DNA from 2 places in the Cellulomonas hominis genome. Region 1 is predicted to be linked to the other one. Evidence: predicted binding sites of a transcription regulator. Region 1 holds the regulator's gene; the other holds the start of a gene.
What was found. Region 1 encodes LexA, which represses DNA repair genes until DNA is damaged. Its sites were predicted from a motif close to TCGAACANNTGTTCGA; they were not measured.
Positions count from the first base shown of each region.

Region 2: the regulator LexA is predicted to act here: its motif matches at 2,509-2,524, upstream of ruvA (Holliday junction branch migration protein RuvA).

Region 1 is NZ_JACHDN010000001.1:3,356,107-3,361,865, forward strand. Features, by position in the region: gene HNR08_RS15680 (LysR family transcriptional regulator) at 1-706, opposite strand, end outside; gene HNR08_RS15685 (aminotransferase class V-fold PLP-dependent enzyme) at 789-1,844, shown strand; gene lexA (transcriptional repressor LexA) at 1,876-2,619, opposite strand; gene HNR08_RS15695 (LysM peptidoglycan-binding domain-containing protein) at 2,917-3,318, shown strand; gene HNR08_RS15700 (DUF6544 family protein) at 3,626-4,834, opposite strand; gene HNR08_RS15705 (MarR family winged helix-turn-helix transcriptional regulator) at 4,831-5,292, opposite strand; gene nrdR (transcriptional regulator NrdR) at 5,478-5,759, shown strand, end outside.
Region 2 is NZ_JACHDN010000001.1:3,937,033-3,942,791, reverse strand. Features, by position in the region: gene secD (protein translocase subunit SecD) at 1-209, opposite strand, end outside; gene yajC (preprotein translocase subunit YajC) at 309-725, opposite strand; gene ruvB (Holliday junction branch migration DNA helicase RuvB) at 830-1,855, opposite strand; gene ruvA (Holliday junction branch migration protein RuvA) at 1,848-2,468, opposite strand; gene ruvC (crossover junction endodeoxyribonuclease RuvC) at 2,608-3,177, opposite strand; gene HNR08_RS18580 (YebC/PmpR family DNA-binding transcriptional regulator) at 3,397-4,152, opposite strand; gene pdxT (pyridoxal 5'-phosphate synthase glutaminase subunit PdxT) at 4,240-4,866, opposite strand; gene HNR08_RS18570 (pyridoxal phosphate-dependent aminotransferase) at 4,868-5,759, opposite strand, start outside.

The sequences.
Region 1 (5,759 bases):
CGAGCACGGCGAGGTAGTCGTCGGTCGCGAAGTCCACCCGCGGGGTGAACCCGGCGCGGGCGCACGTGCCGACGAGCTGCGCCCGGCACTGCGGGCAGCCGGCGATCCACGGTCGGCCCGCGAGGTCGGCGAGGTCCACCGGCGTGCCGGGCTCGCGGCCGTCGGCGGCGGGCAGGACGGCGAGCACCTCGTCCCGGACGAGGGGCACGCGTCGCAGCCGGTCGTCGGCGGGCTCGGCGTCCGCGTCGCGGAACACGAGGGCGACGTCGACGCGGCCCGCGGCGAGCTCGGCCAGCGCCTCCGGCGGCTCGGCCTCGGCGAACGTCGTGCTCAGGCCCGGGTGCGCCTGCCGGAGCGCGGCCAGGGCCCCCGGCAGCAGCGTCGCGGCCGCGGACGGGAACGCGGCGACCCGCACGCGCCCGGCCCGCAGGCTGGCGACCGCCGCGACCTCCTCGAGCGTCGCGGCGAGGGCCGACTCGACGGCGGCGGCGTTCCGGGCGAGCACGAGGCCGGCCTCGGTGAGGCGCACCCCGCGGCCGGCGCGCACCACCACGGGCGTGCCGACGGTGCGCTCGATCACCCGGAGCTGCTGGCTGGCCGCGGGCTGCGTGAGCCCCAGCTCGCGCGCGGCGGCGGTCACGCTCCCCGCCTCGTGCACGGTGCGGACCAGGCGGAGGGCGGCGGCGTCGAGCGTCCGGGCGGGCATGGCGCGAAGCATAATCGCACGGCATGGGTCTGCGCGGAACTGCCCGTTGCGCGCATGTGCCGGGCGGCGGGAGAGTCGGGTGGTGCGCTCCCTCGACGACCTCCGCTCCGACTTCGACCCCGCCCCCGGCTACCTGAACGCGGCGACGGCCGGGGTCCCGCCCCGCCGGACCGTCCGCGCGCTGCGCGCCGACCTGGACCGCTGGGGGAGCGGCGGGCTCGACGTGCCGCGCTACGAGGAGGCGGTCGGCGCCGCGCGCGCCCGGTTCGCCGCGCTGACCGCGGTCGACGTGGACCGCGTCGCCATCGGCTCGCAGGTGTCGGCGATGGCCGCGGTGGTCGCCGCGTCGCTGCCCGACGGTGCCCGGGTGGTGTGCGTCGACGGCGACTTCACGTCCACCGTGTACCCGTTCCTCGCGCAGGCGCCGCGGCTGCGGGTGTGCCACGCGCCCGCCGACCGGCTCGCGGAGGCCGTCGTGCCCGGCGTCGACCTCGTCGCGTACTCCCTCGTGCAGTCCGCCACGGGGCAGGTGCTGGACGACGACGCCGTGGTCGCCGCAGCCCGGGCCGCGGGGGCGTGGACGCTCTGCGACCTCACGCAGGCCGCGGGCTGGCTGCCCGTGGACGCCGGTCGGTACGACGTGGCGGTGACGGCGGCGTACAAGTGGCTGTGCGCGCCGCGGGGCGTCGGGTTCCTCACGGTGCGGCCCGAGGTCCAGGACCGCCTCCGGCCGGTGCAGGCCGGCTGGTACGCCGGTGACGATCCGTGGACGTCCTGCTACGGCCCGGAGATGCACCTCGCGGCGGACGCACGGCGGTTCGACGTGTCGCCCGCGTGGCAGGCATGGCTCGGCGCCGCGGAGTCGCTCGACGCGTTCGCCGCGACCGATCCCGCGGCGGTGCGGGCGCACGCCGTCGGGCTCGCGGACGCGTTCCGCGCCGGGCTCGGGCTGCCGCCCGGCGGGAGCGCGATCGTCAGCCTGCCGGACGCGGACGGGGCGCGGCGGGCGGCGCTGGAGTCCGCCGGGTGCCGGGTCGCGGGCCGGGCGGGGCGGGTGCGGGTGGCGTTCCACGTGTGGAACGACGAGGAGGACGTCGCGCGGGCGCTGGCCGCCCTCGGCGCGCGCGTGGCCGGCTGACCGCCCCCGCGCCCGCGCGCGCCGCGCGGGGTCAGAGCGCCCTGAGCACCGAGACCACGCGGCCGAGCACCTGGGCGTGGTCGCCGTCGATGGGGGAGTACGCCGGGTTCTGCGGGAGCAGCCACACGTGGCCGTCCTGCCGCTTGAGCGTCTTGACCGTGGCCTCGCCGTCGAGCATCGCGGCCACGATCTCCCCGTTCTCCGCGACCGGCTGCCGGCGGACGACCACCCAGTCGCCGTCGCAGATCGCCGCGTCGACCATCGAGTCGCCGACGACCTTGAGCAGGAACAGCTCGCCGGCGCCGACGAGCTGGCGCGGCAGCGGGAAGACGTCCTCGACCAGCTGCTCGGCGAGGATCGGCCCGCCGGCGGCGATCCGGCCGACGACGGGCACGTAGGCCGCCTCGGGGGCGCCCTCGCGGGCGGCGCTGTCCTCGTCCCCGATCCCCGGGACGCCCGGCAGCGGGGCGACGCCGCGCGAGTCGTCGGGCTGGACGACCTCGATCGCTCGCGGGCGGTTCGGGTCGCGGCGCAGGTAGCCCTTGCGCTCGAGCGCGGTCAGCTGGTGCTTGACGCTCGACGGGCTGGTGAGGCCGACCGCGTCGCCGATCTCGCGCATGCTCGGCGGGTAGCCGCGCGACTCGACGGACGCGCGCACGGTCTCGAGGACGAGGCGCTGGCGCGGGGTCAGCCCGTCGCCGTCCGGCTGCAGCTCCACGACGGAGACGTCGTCCCCGCCGGTGCTCGCCGTGGCACCCGTTCCCTCGCCGGCCATGTCCGCTCCCGTCGTCCGCGGCGCCGGTGCGCGTCGCACCCGTCCGCCGTGCCGGTCGCGTCCCCGCTGGTCACGACGCCCGACGGCGGTCCGCTGACGGTCCGCCGGGCGGGCGTGTCAGACCCTCGTGGTGCGCTGTACCCGACGTCCCGAGCGTAGGGCGCGCGGGCAGGTGTTTCAAACACCTGTTCGACCGTGTCTCGACATCGATCGCTCGGTGTGGTTGAGTTCGTACAGACGTTCGAACGAACAGGTGTTCGAGGGGCCGCGCGGCGGTCCAGGAGGGAAGTGGTGGAGATGAGCGCCATCGCAGCGCACCCGCGAGTCGCCCCGTCGATCGGTCCCCGGGGTGCCCGGACCGCTCCCGCTCCCGTGCGGGCGCGCCCCGCTGCTGCGGCCGAGGCCCCGGCGCGGCTGCACCTCACCCGGCGCGGGCGCGTCGTCCTGGTGCTGCTCGCCCTGCTCGTCGTCGCCGCCGGCGTCATGGGTGGGCGCGCGGTCGCCGACGCCCCGCAGCGCGCGACCGAGGTGACCACGCACGCGGTCGTCGCGGGGGAGACGCTCTGGCAGATCGCGTCGGACGTCGCCGTCCCGGGCGAGGACGTGCGGGACGTCGTGGCGCAGCTGCGGGACCTCAACGGGATGGCGGACTCCTCGCTGATCGCCGGTCAGGTGCTGCTGGTCCCGGCGGGCTCCTGACCGACGGATCCCCGCTGGTGACGGCGTCGCGCGGGCCGTGCTGACGCGTCGCAGGATTAACGAAACTGGCGGCTTGCGTAATTGGAGCGGGCGCCTCTAGGGTGGTGCCACCTCGAACGGCTGGCTGGGGGGCTCGCCGCGAGGGACGCGTCGTCGTCGTGACCCACGGGTCCGGCGCGAAGGCGTGCAGCAACCGTCCGCACGAGGCGAGTCGTCCGGACGAGACGGGACGGGGGCGTCCCCACGAGGGTGGCCGCGGAAGCGGCCACCCTCGTCGTCGTTCCGGGCGCCGGCCCGGCCCGGGTCCTCAGGACCCCGGGGCCGCGAGCTCCGCGACGTCCACGAGCGTCATCTCCGCGTAAACGAACGGCTCGCCCTCCTCGGGGTGCCACAGCGCGCTCGCCGCGGACGGCAGCCGGCGGCCGTCGTGCCGCGCGTACCCGTGCACGGGCGTGGACCAGCGCTCGGGGGTGAACGAGCGCCCGTCGCGGGAGGCGCGCAGCCGGTCGTCGGACACGAAGTCGACCAGGTCGCCGGCCTCGTCGAACGCGAGCACCGCCCGCACCGTCTGCCCGCCCTGCCGGTACGTCCCCCGCACGTGCCGCGCGTCGAGCGCCTCCCAGGTGACCGGGGCCCGCACGAGCGCGGACGGGGCCATGAGGCACAGGTCGTTGAACAGCGTGACCGTCTCGCCCCGGTCCATCGACGGCCCCGCCCCGCGCACCACCGGGATCGCGGAGAGCAGGTCCGCGCGCATCGTGGCCGTGCCGTCGGTCAGCACGTGCAGCACGTCGACCGGCAGCCCCGCCGCGGTGGCGTCCAGCAGGAAGTGCCGCGTCGGGCGCGGGCCGGACGTGGACACCTGCTCGCCGGTGAACGTCATCCACCGGTCGCCGGGTCCGCCGCGGATGCGGCCGCGCAGCGTCACCCGGAACGCGGTCATCGGCGGTCGGCCGACGCTGCCGGTCCGGCGCAGGTAGCCGGCCAGCGCGGGCGGGAGCACGGCGAGGTCGTGCTCGGTGATCGGGCTCGGCGGCGCGGACGGGTCGGGCGCTGCCTGGGCGAGGGCCGCGGCGACGCCCCGCCGGTAACGGGTGCGGGCCGAGCGGGAGCCGGTCGCGCACCAGCCGTGCACCACCGCGATCGCCAGGACCAGGTCGGGGACCGTCCCGGCCCACGCCTCGGGCCACTGCGAGACGACCAGCGCCTGGGACGCGACCACGGCGACGGCCCCGAGCCGCCACCATCCCGGCCGGCGCGCCAGCAGGGCGAGCCCCGTGACGACGAGCAGCGCGGCGGTGGCCAGCCAGGCGTACCCGGCGACCGGCCCGACCGTGAACCGGGTGCCCTCGGCCCCGGCGAGGCCCGGGCCACCGGGGGCGGCGACGTACCCGAGCACGTGCAGCGCGCCGTGCAGCAGGATCAGGACGCCCACCAGCGCACGCGCGGTGCCGCGCAGCGTCGGCCGGTGCGCCGGGTGCCCGGGGCGCGCGGGGCGCGGGCGCGGGTGCGTCACGACCGGACCTCCGCGTCGGACAGCCCCGCCAGGCAGCGGCCCACGAGGTGACCCAGGCGGTCGAGGTCGGCGTCGTCGAGGCCCGCGAACACCCGCCCGACGAACGCCTGCTGCTCCGCGACGGCGGCGGGGGAGTCGAACAGCTCCGCGACCCGCGGCGTCGCGCGGATCCGGGTGGCGCGGCGGTCCCCGGGGTCCGGCACGAGCTCGACGAGCCCGCGCCGTGCCAGCTGCAGCGCGATCTGCTTGACGTTCTGCCGGGAGGTCCCGTAGACCTCCGCGGCCCGGGTGAGCGTGGGTTCGTCGCCGGGGAGCGCGCGCACCAGCACGGCCAGCAGGAGCCACTGCCGGCTCGTGACCCCGTAGCCGGCCAGCGCCTCGTCGGTGTGCCGGGTCAGGTGCTGGCCGAGGACGAACAGGGTCCCGAACAGCTCCGCCTCGGCCTCGGTCCGCGTCATGTACGTAAGGTATTACGCAGCTGAGCAGGCCGGCCGGGACCGAGGTCCCCGTGCACGGACGCCCGGCACCGCGGACCGTGTTGCACCGGCCGCGGCGGGGGTCCTACCGTGTCCCGGTCGTCCGGGCGGGCACGGCGCCCGCCGCCGCCCCGGCCGCACGACCACGGACCCGGAGGAGACCCCTCATGCACTGCCCGTTCTGCCGCCACGCGGACTCGCGCGTCGTCGACTCCCGCACCTCCGACGACGGCCTGTCCATCCGCCGCCGCCGGCAGTGCCCGCAGTGCAACCGCCGGTTCACCACGATCGAGACCGCCAGCCTCTCGGTCGTCAAGCGCTCCGGCGCCACCGAGCCGTTCAGCCGCGAGAAGATCGTCAACGGCGTGCGCAAGGCCTGCCAGGGCCGGCCCGTCAGCGAGGACGACCTCGCGATCCTCGCGCAGCGCGTGGAGGAGACCCTGCGGGCC
Region 2 (5,759 bases), 580 kb from region 1:
ATGGTCTCCTGCGTGACGCTCGACTGGTCCTCGGTGACCGGGGCGAGGATGAGCTGCGTGCCGCCCTCCAGGTCGAGCGCCAGCTTCGGCGTCCAGCTCGCGTCCGACCACTTCGTGCCCGCGAGCACCGTCCCGAAGACGGCGACGACCAGGACGGCCAGCGTGAGGAGAATGCGCGCCGGGTGCCGGCGACGGGTGGGTGGGGCCAACGGATCTTCTTCTCTCGTGCGCGTACCGCCCGCGCGGTGCGGGCGGTACGGGTGGTGGGCGCCCCGCCCCCCGGACGTGCCGGGAGGCGGGCCCGTCGACTACTGCTGCGGCTTCTTCTTGCTGTCGGGACCCTCGTCGTCGCGCGGCGGCTGCAGCGAGGACAGGTCGTCCGGGACCTCGATGAGGCCCGGCGGGACCGCGCCAGGCTCGTCGCGCCACTCGGCGTCGTCGGTGGCCTCGTCCTCGTCGGCCTCCTCGACCGGCGGCTCGACCAGGCGGGCGATCGCGGCCTTGATCCAGCGCGACTGGTTGCCCGGCGTCGACTCGAGCGTGACCTCGTCACCGTCGACCGAGACGACCGTCCCGTACATGCCGGAGCCCGTCATCACCTGCTGGCCGGGCTCGAGGCTGTCGCGGAAGCTCAGCTGCTCGCGCTGGGCCTTGCGCTGCCGGCTCGACAGCAGCCACATCGCCCCGATGCCGATGACGAGGATGATGAGGAAGGAATAGTCCACGAACAACAGCTCCTGATCGCACGGGTCGTCGGCCGCAGTCTAGGCGCCACGGCTCCGGGCTCCTAACGAACGGACCTGTGGGTCGGTTCCCGCACCCGGTCGGCTCAGCCGAACAGCGTGCCCGTGGGCACCGGTGGGGTCAGGCCGAGGTGCGCCCAGGCCTCCGGGGTGGCCACCCGGCCGCGCGGCGTCCGGCCGATCAGCCCCTCGCGGACCAGGAACGGCTCGGCGACGGTCTCCACGGTCTCCGGCTCCTCGCCCACCGCGACGGCCAGCGTCGTGAGCCCGACCGGCCCGCCCCCGAACCGGCTGCACAGCGCGGTCAGCACGGCGCGGTCGAGGCGGTCCAGCCCGCGCCGGTCGACCTCGTAGACCTCGAGCGCCGCCCGCGCCGCGGCCAGCGACAGCGTGCCGTCGCCGCGCACCTGCGCCCAGTCGCGCACCCGCCGCAGCAGCCGGTTCGCGATGCGGGGGGTGCCGCGGGACCGGGACGCGATCTCGGCCGCCGCCTCCGGGGCGAGCGGCACGCCGAGCAGCCCGGCGGAGCGCAGCAGCACCCGCTCGAGCTCGTCGTCGGCGTAGAAGTCGAGGTGCCCGGTGAACCCGAACCGGTCGCGGAGCGGCGCCGGCAGCAGGCCGGCGCGGGTGGTGGCGCCGACCACCGTGAACGGCGGCAGGGCGAGCGGGATCGCGCTGGCGCCCGCGCCCTTGCCGACCACGACGTCGACCCGGAAGTCCTCCATCGCGACGTACAGCAGCTCCTCCGCCGGGCGGGCCAGGCGGTGGATCTCGTCGAGGAACAGCACCTCGCCCTCCTCCAGGGAGGACAGGATCGCCGCCAGGTCGCCGGCGTGCTGGATCGCGGGTCCGCTGGTCACGCGCAGGGACGTGCCGAGCTCCGCCGCGATGATCATGGCGAGCGTCGTCTTGCCGAGCCCGGGCGGGCCGGACAGCAGCACGTGGTCCGGGGCCCGGCCGCGGCCGATCGCCGCCTGCAGCACCAGGGACAGCTGCTCGCGGACGACCTTCTGGCCGACGAACTCGTCGAGGTGCCGCGGGCGCAGCGCCGCCTCGGCGGCCCGCTCCAGCTCGTCGGCCTCCGGGCGGACGACCGACGGGTCCTCAGCCACGCCCGCCGCCCAGCGTCCGCAGCGCGGCGCGCAGCACGCCCGCCACCTCGGCCTCGCCGACCGGCTCCTCGCTGCCGTCCAGCACGGTCGCGACGGCGTCCTGCGCCGCCTTCTGGTTCCAGCCCAGCCCGACGAGCGCGTCCACGACCTGGTCGCGCCGGTCCGCCGGAGCGGCGGCCGCGGCCGATCCGCCCGGGACACCCACGGGCGCCGGGGCGCCGAGCCGGTCCGCGAGCTCCAGCACGATGCGCTGCGCCCCCTTGTGCCCGATGCCGGGCACGCGCTTGAGCGCCGCGAGGTCCTCCCCCGCGACCGCCCGGCGCAGGCCGTCCGGCGTGTGCACCGCGAGCATCGCCAGCGCGAGCCGCGGCCCGACGCCGCTGACGGTCTGCAGCACCTCGAACACCTCGCGCTCGTCGTCCTCGGCGAAGCCGAACAGCGTGAGAGCGTCCTCCCGGACCACCAGCGAGGTGAACAGCGTCGCGGCCTGGCCGACCCGCAGCCCTGCGAGCGTCGCCGGGGTCGCCTGCACCAGCAGGCCCACGCCCCCGACCTCCAGCACCGCGGCGTCCAGCCGCACGGCCCGCACCGTCCCGTGCACCGAGGCGATCACACCGGCTCCTTCCCGTCGTCGCGTGCAGTCTGCCACGGATGCGAACACGTGTACGAACGACACACCCCCGCGCAGTGGACGGCTCGAGCGGACACGCCGACGGCGTGCCGGTCCGGACCTCCCACCTCTGCGCCGGGCGTCAGGCGCGCACGCGCCGGCTGGCCTGCTCCGCCGCGGCCCACGCCCGCTGCGCGGCGGTCATCGACCCCGGCGCGCGCTGCGGCGCCCCGATCGCGCCGGCCGGGCGCCACAGGTGGCAGATCGCCAGGGCGAGCGCGTCCGCGGCGTCCGCGGGCCGGGGCAGCTCGTCGAGGGACAGCAGCCGCTGCACCATCGACTGCACCTGGGGCTTGTCCGCCCGCCCGTTGCCGGTGACGGCGGCCTTCACCTCGGACGGCGTGTGCATCGCCACGGGGATCCGCCGGCGCGCGGCGGCGAGCATCGCGATCCCCGCGACCTGCGCCGTGCCCATGACCGTCCGCACGTTGTGCTGCGCGAACACCCGCTCGACGGCGACGGTGTCCGGGGCGTGCTCGTCGAGCCAGTCCTCGATCTGCGCCGCGACGGCGAGCAGCCGCTGGTCGACGTCCAGGTCCGGGGTCGTGGTGGCGACCCCGACCGCGACCATCCGCACCTTCCGCCCGGGGAGGCCGTCGACCACCCCGAGCCCGCAGCGGGTCAGCCCCGGGTCCACACCAAGCACGCGCACCGCCCGAGTCTCCCAGCCCGCACCCGCCCCGCGCGGGAGCCGCGCCGCGCAGGGCCACAGGCACCCGTCGCCCCGGCGCACGCCGTGAGTGGAGGTTGCTGGCGGGACACGCCGGGCGTGTCGGGCAGAACCCTCCGGTCAGCGGGAGACGGCGGGGTGGACACGCCGACGCCCCGCGCCGGACCGGGGTCCGGGCGGGGCGTCGCGGCGCGCGAGGGGTCAGTCCTCCTCGAGCTCCGCCATGACCTCGTCCGAGGCGTCGAAGTTCGCGTAGACGTTCTGCACGTCGTCCGAGTCCTCGAGCGCGTCGATCAGCCGGAGGATCTTGCGGGCACCCTCAGCGTCCACCTCGATCTGCGTGGCCGGGTAGAACACCACGTCGGCGGAGTCGTACTCGATGCCCGCGTCCTGCAGCGCCGTGCGGACGGGCACCAGGTCGGTGGCCTCGGACAGGACCTCGAACTGGTCGCCCGCGTCGTTGACCTCCTCCGCGCCGGCCTCGAGCACCGCCATCATGACGTCGTCCTCCGTGGTGCCCTCCTTCGGGACCATGACGACGCCCTTGCGGGAGAACAGGTACGCCACCGAGCCGGGGTCGGCCATCTGGCCGCCGCTGCGGGTGAACGCGACGCGCACGTCCGCCGCCGCGCGGTTGCGGTTGTCGGTGAGGCACTCGACGAGGACCGCGATGCCGCCGGGGCCGTAGCCCTCGTAGAGGATCGTCTGGTAGTCCGCGCCGCCGGCCTCGGCACCGGAGCCGCGCTTGACGGCGCGCTCGATGTTGTCGTTCGGGACCGAGGTCTTCTTGGCCTTCTGGATCGCGTCGTAGAGCGTCGGGTTGCCCGCCGGGTCACCGCCGCCGGTGCGCGCGGCGACCTCGATGTTCTTGATGAGCTTGGCGAAGAGCTTGCCGCGCTTCGCGTCGATCACGGCCTTCTTGTGCTTCGTGGTGGCCCACTTGGAGTGACCCGACATCGCTTCCCTCTCGCTTCACCAGACTCGTCCTGCACGCGCATCCCCAGGGCGTCGCGACCCGGCGCCGGGTCGCGCGCCGACGCTCCCCTACCGGGCGTCGCGGACGATCTCGACGAACAGCCGGTGCACCCGCGTGTCGCCCGTCACCTCCGGGTGGAAGGACGTCGCGAGCAGCGGGCCCTGGCGCACCGCGACGATCCTACCGGCGGCGGGCCCGCTCTCCACGCGGGCGAGGGCGGTGGCGGCCGGTCCGATCTCGTCGACCCAGGGCGCGCGGATGAACACGGCGTGCACCGGCTCGTCCGCGCTGGACGGCACGCCCTCGATCCGCAGGTCCGTCTCGAAGGAGTCGACCTGCCGCCCGAAGGCGTTCCGCCGGACCGTGACGTCCAGGCCGCCGAGGGTGCGCTGGCCGTCGATGCCGCCGACGATCCGGTCGGCGAGCAGGATCATCCCGGCGCACGAGCCGTAGGCGGGCATCCCCGCGGCGAGGCGGTCGCGGACCGGCCCGTCCAGCTCGAACGCGCGCAGCAGCTTGTCGATGGTCGTGGACTCGCCGCCGGGGAGCACGAGGGCGTCGACGGCGTCCAGCTCGGAGGCGCGGCGCACGGGGACGGCCTCCGCGCCGCTCGCGCGCAGGGCGGCGAGGTGCTCGCGGACGTCGCCCTGCAGGGCCAGGACACCGATGGTCGGGGAGGCGCTCACGCGCCTCATCCTACGAATCCGCGGTGACTGCTCCGTCCACCGCGCCGGCGGGCACCTCGACGGCGTCCCACGCGGCCACGAGGTCGGCGAGCCGGGACAGGCCCTCGAGCAACGCGGACCGCTCGCTCGCGAGGGACACCCGGACCATGCCCTCGCCCCCGGGCCCGAACGCGCTGCCCGGCGACACCGACACGTGCCGCTCGTCCAGCAGGCGCAGCGCGAACGCCTCGGAGTCGGGCGTCGCGGCGGAGACGTCGACCATGAGGTAGAACGCGCCGAGCGGCGGCACGCAGGGGACGCCGCGCGCGGCCAGCAGGGCGACGGCCGCGTCGCGGCGCTCCCGGTAGGACGCGACGGCCGCGGCCACGTCGTCCTGCGGGCCGGTGAGCGCGGCCAGGGCGGCGCGCTGGCTGACCGACGACGGGCACGCCACCGTGGCCTCCGCGACCTGGCCCAGCAGGTCGATGACGCCGGGGTCGCGGGAGACGACGTAGCCGAGGCGCCAGCCGGTCATCGCGTAGGTCTTCGAGAACGAGAAGAACGTGAGCACCCGGCCGTCCGTGTCGAACGCCGCGGCGGACGCGTGCGGGGCGTCGAAGGTGATCGCCTCGTAGCACTCGTCCGCGAGCACCCACAGGTCGCGCTCCCGGGCCAGCTCGACGACGCCCGCGAGCAGCTCCGCCGGGTACACGGCGCCCGTCGGGTTGTTCGGGGAGCACAGCACGATCGCGCGCGTCGCCGGCGTGACCGCCGCCGCGATGTCGGCGAGCACCGGCACGAAGCCGTTCGCGGCGTGCGCCGGGTAGGTGCCGACCTCGACACCGGCGGCCACGGCGGCCATCCGCCAGTTCGGGAACTCCGGGTCCGGCACGAGGATCTCGTCGCCCGGGCCGGCCAGGGCG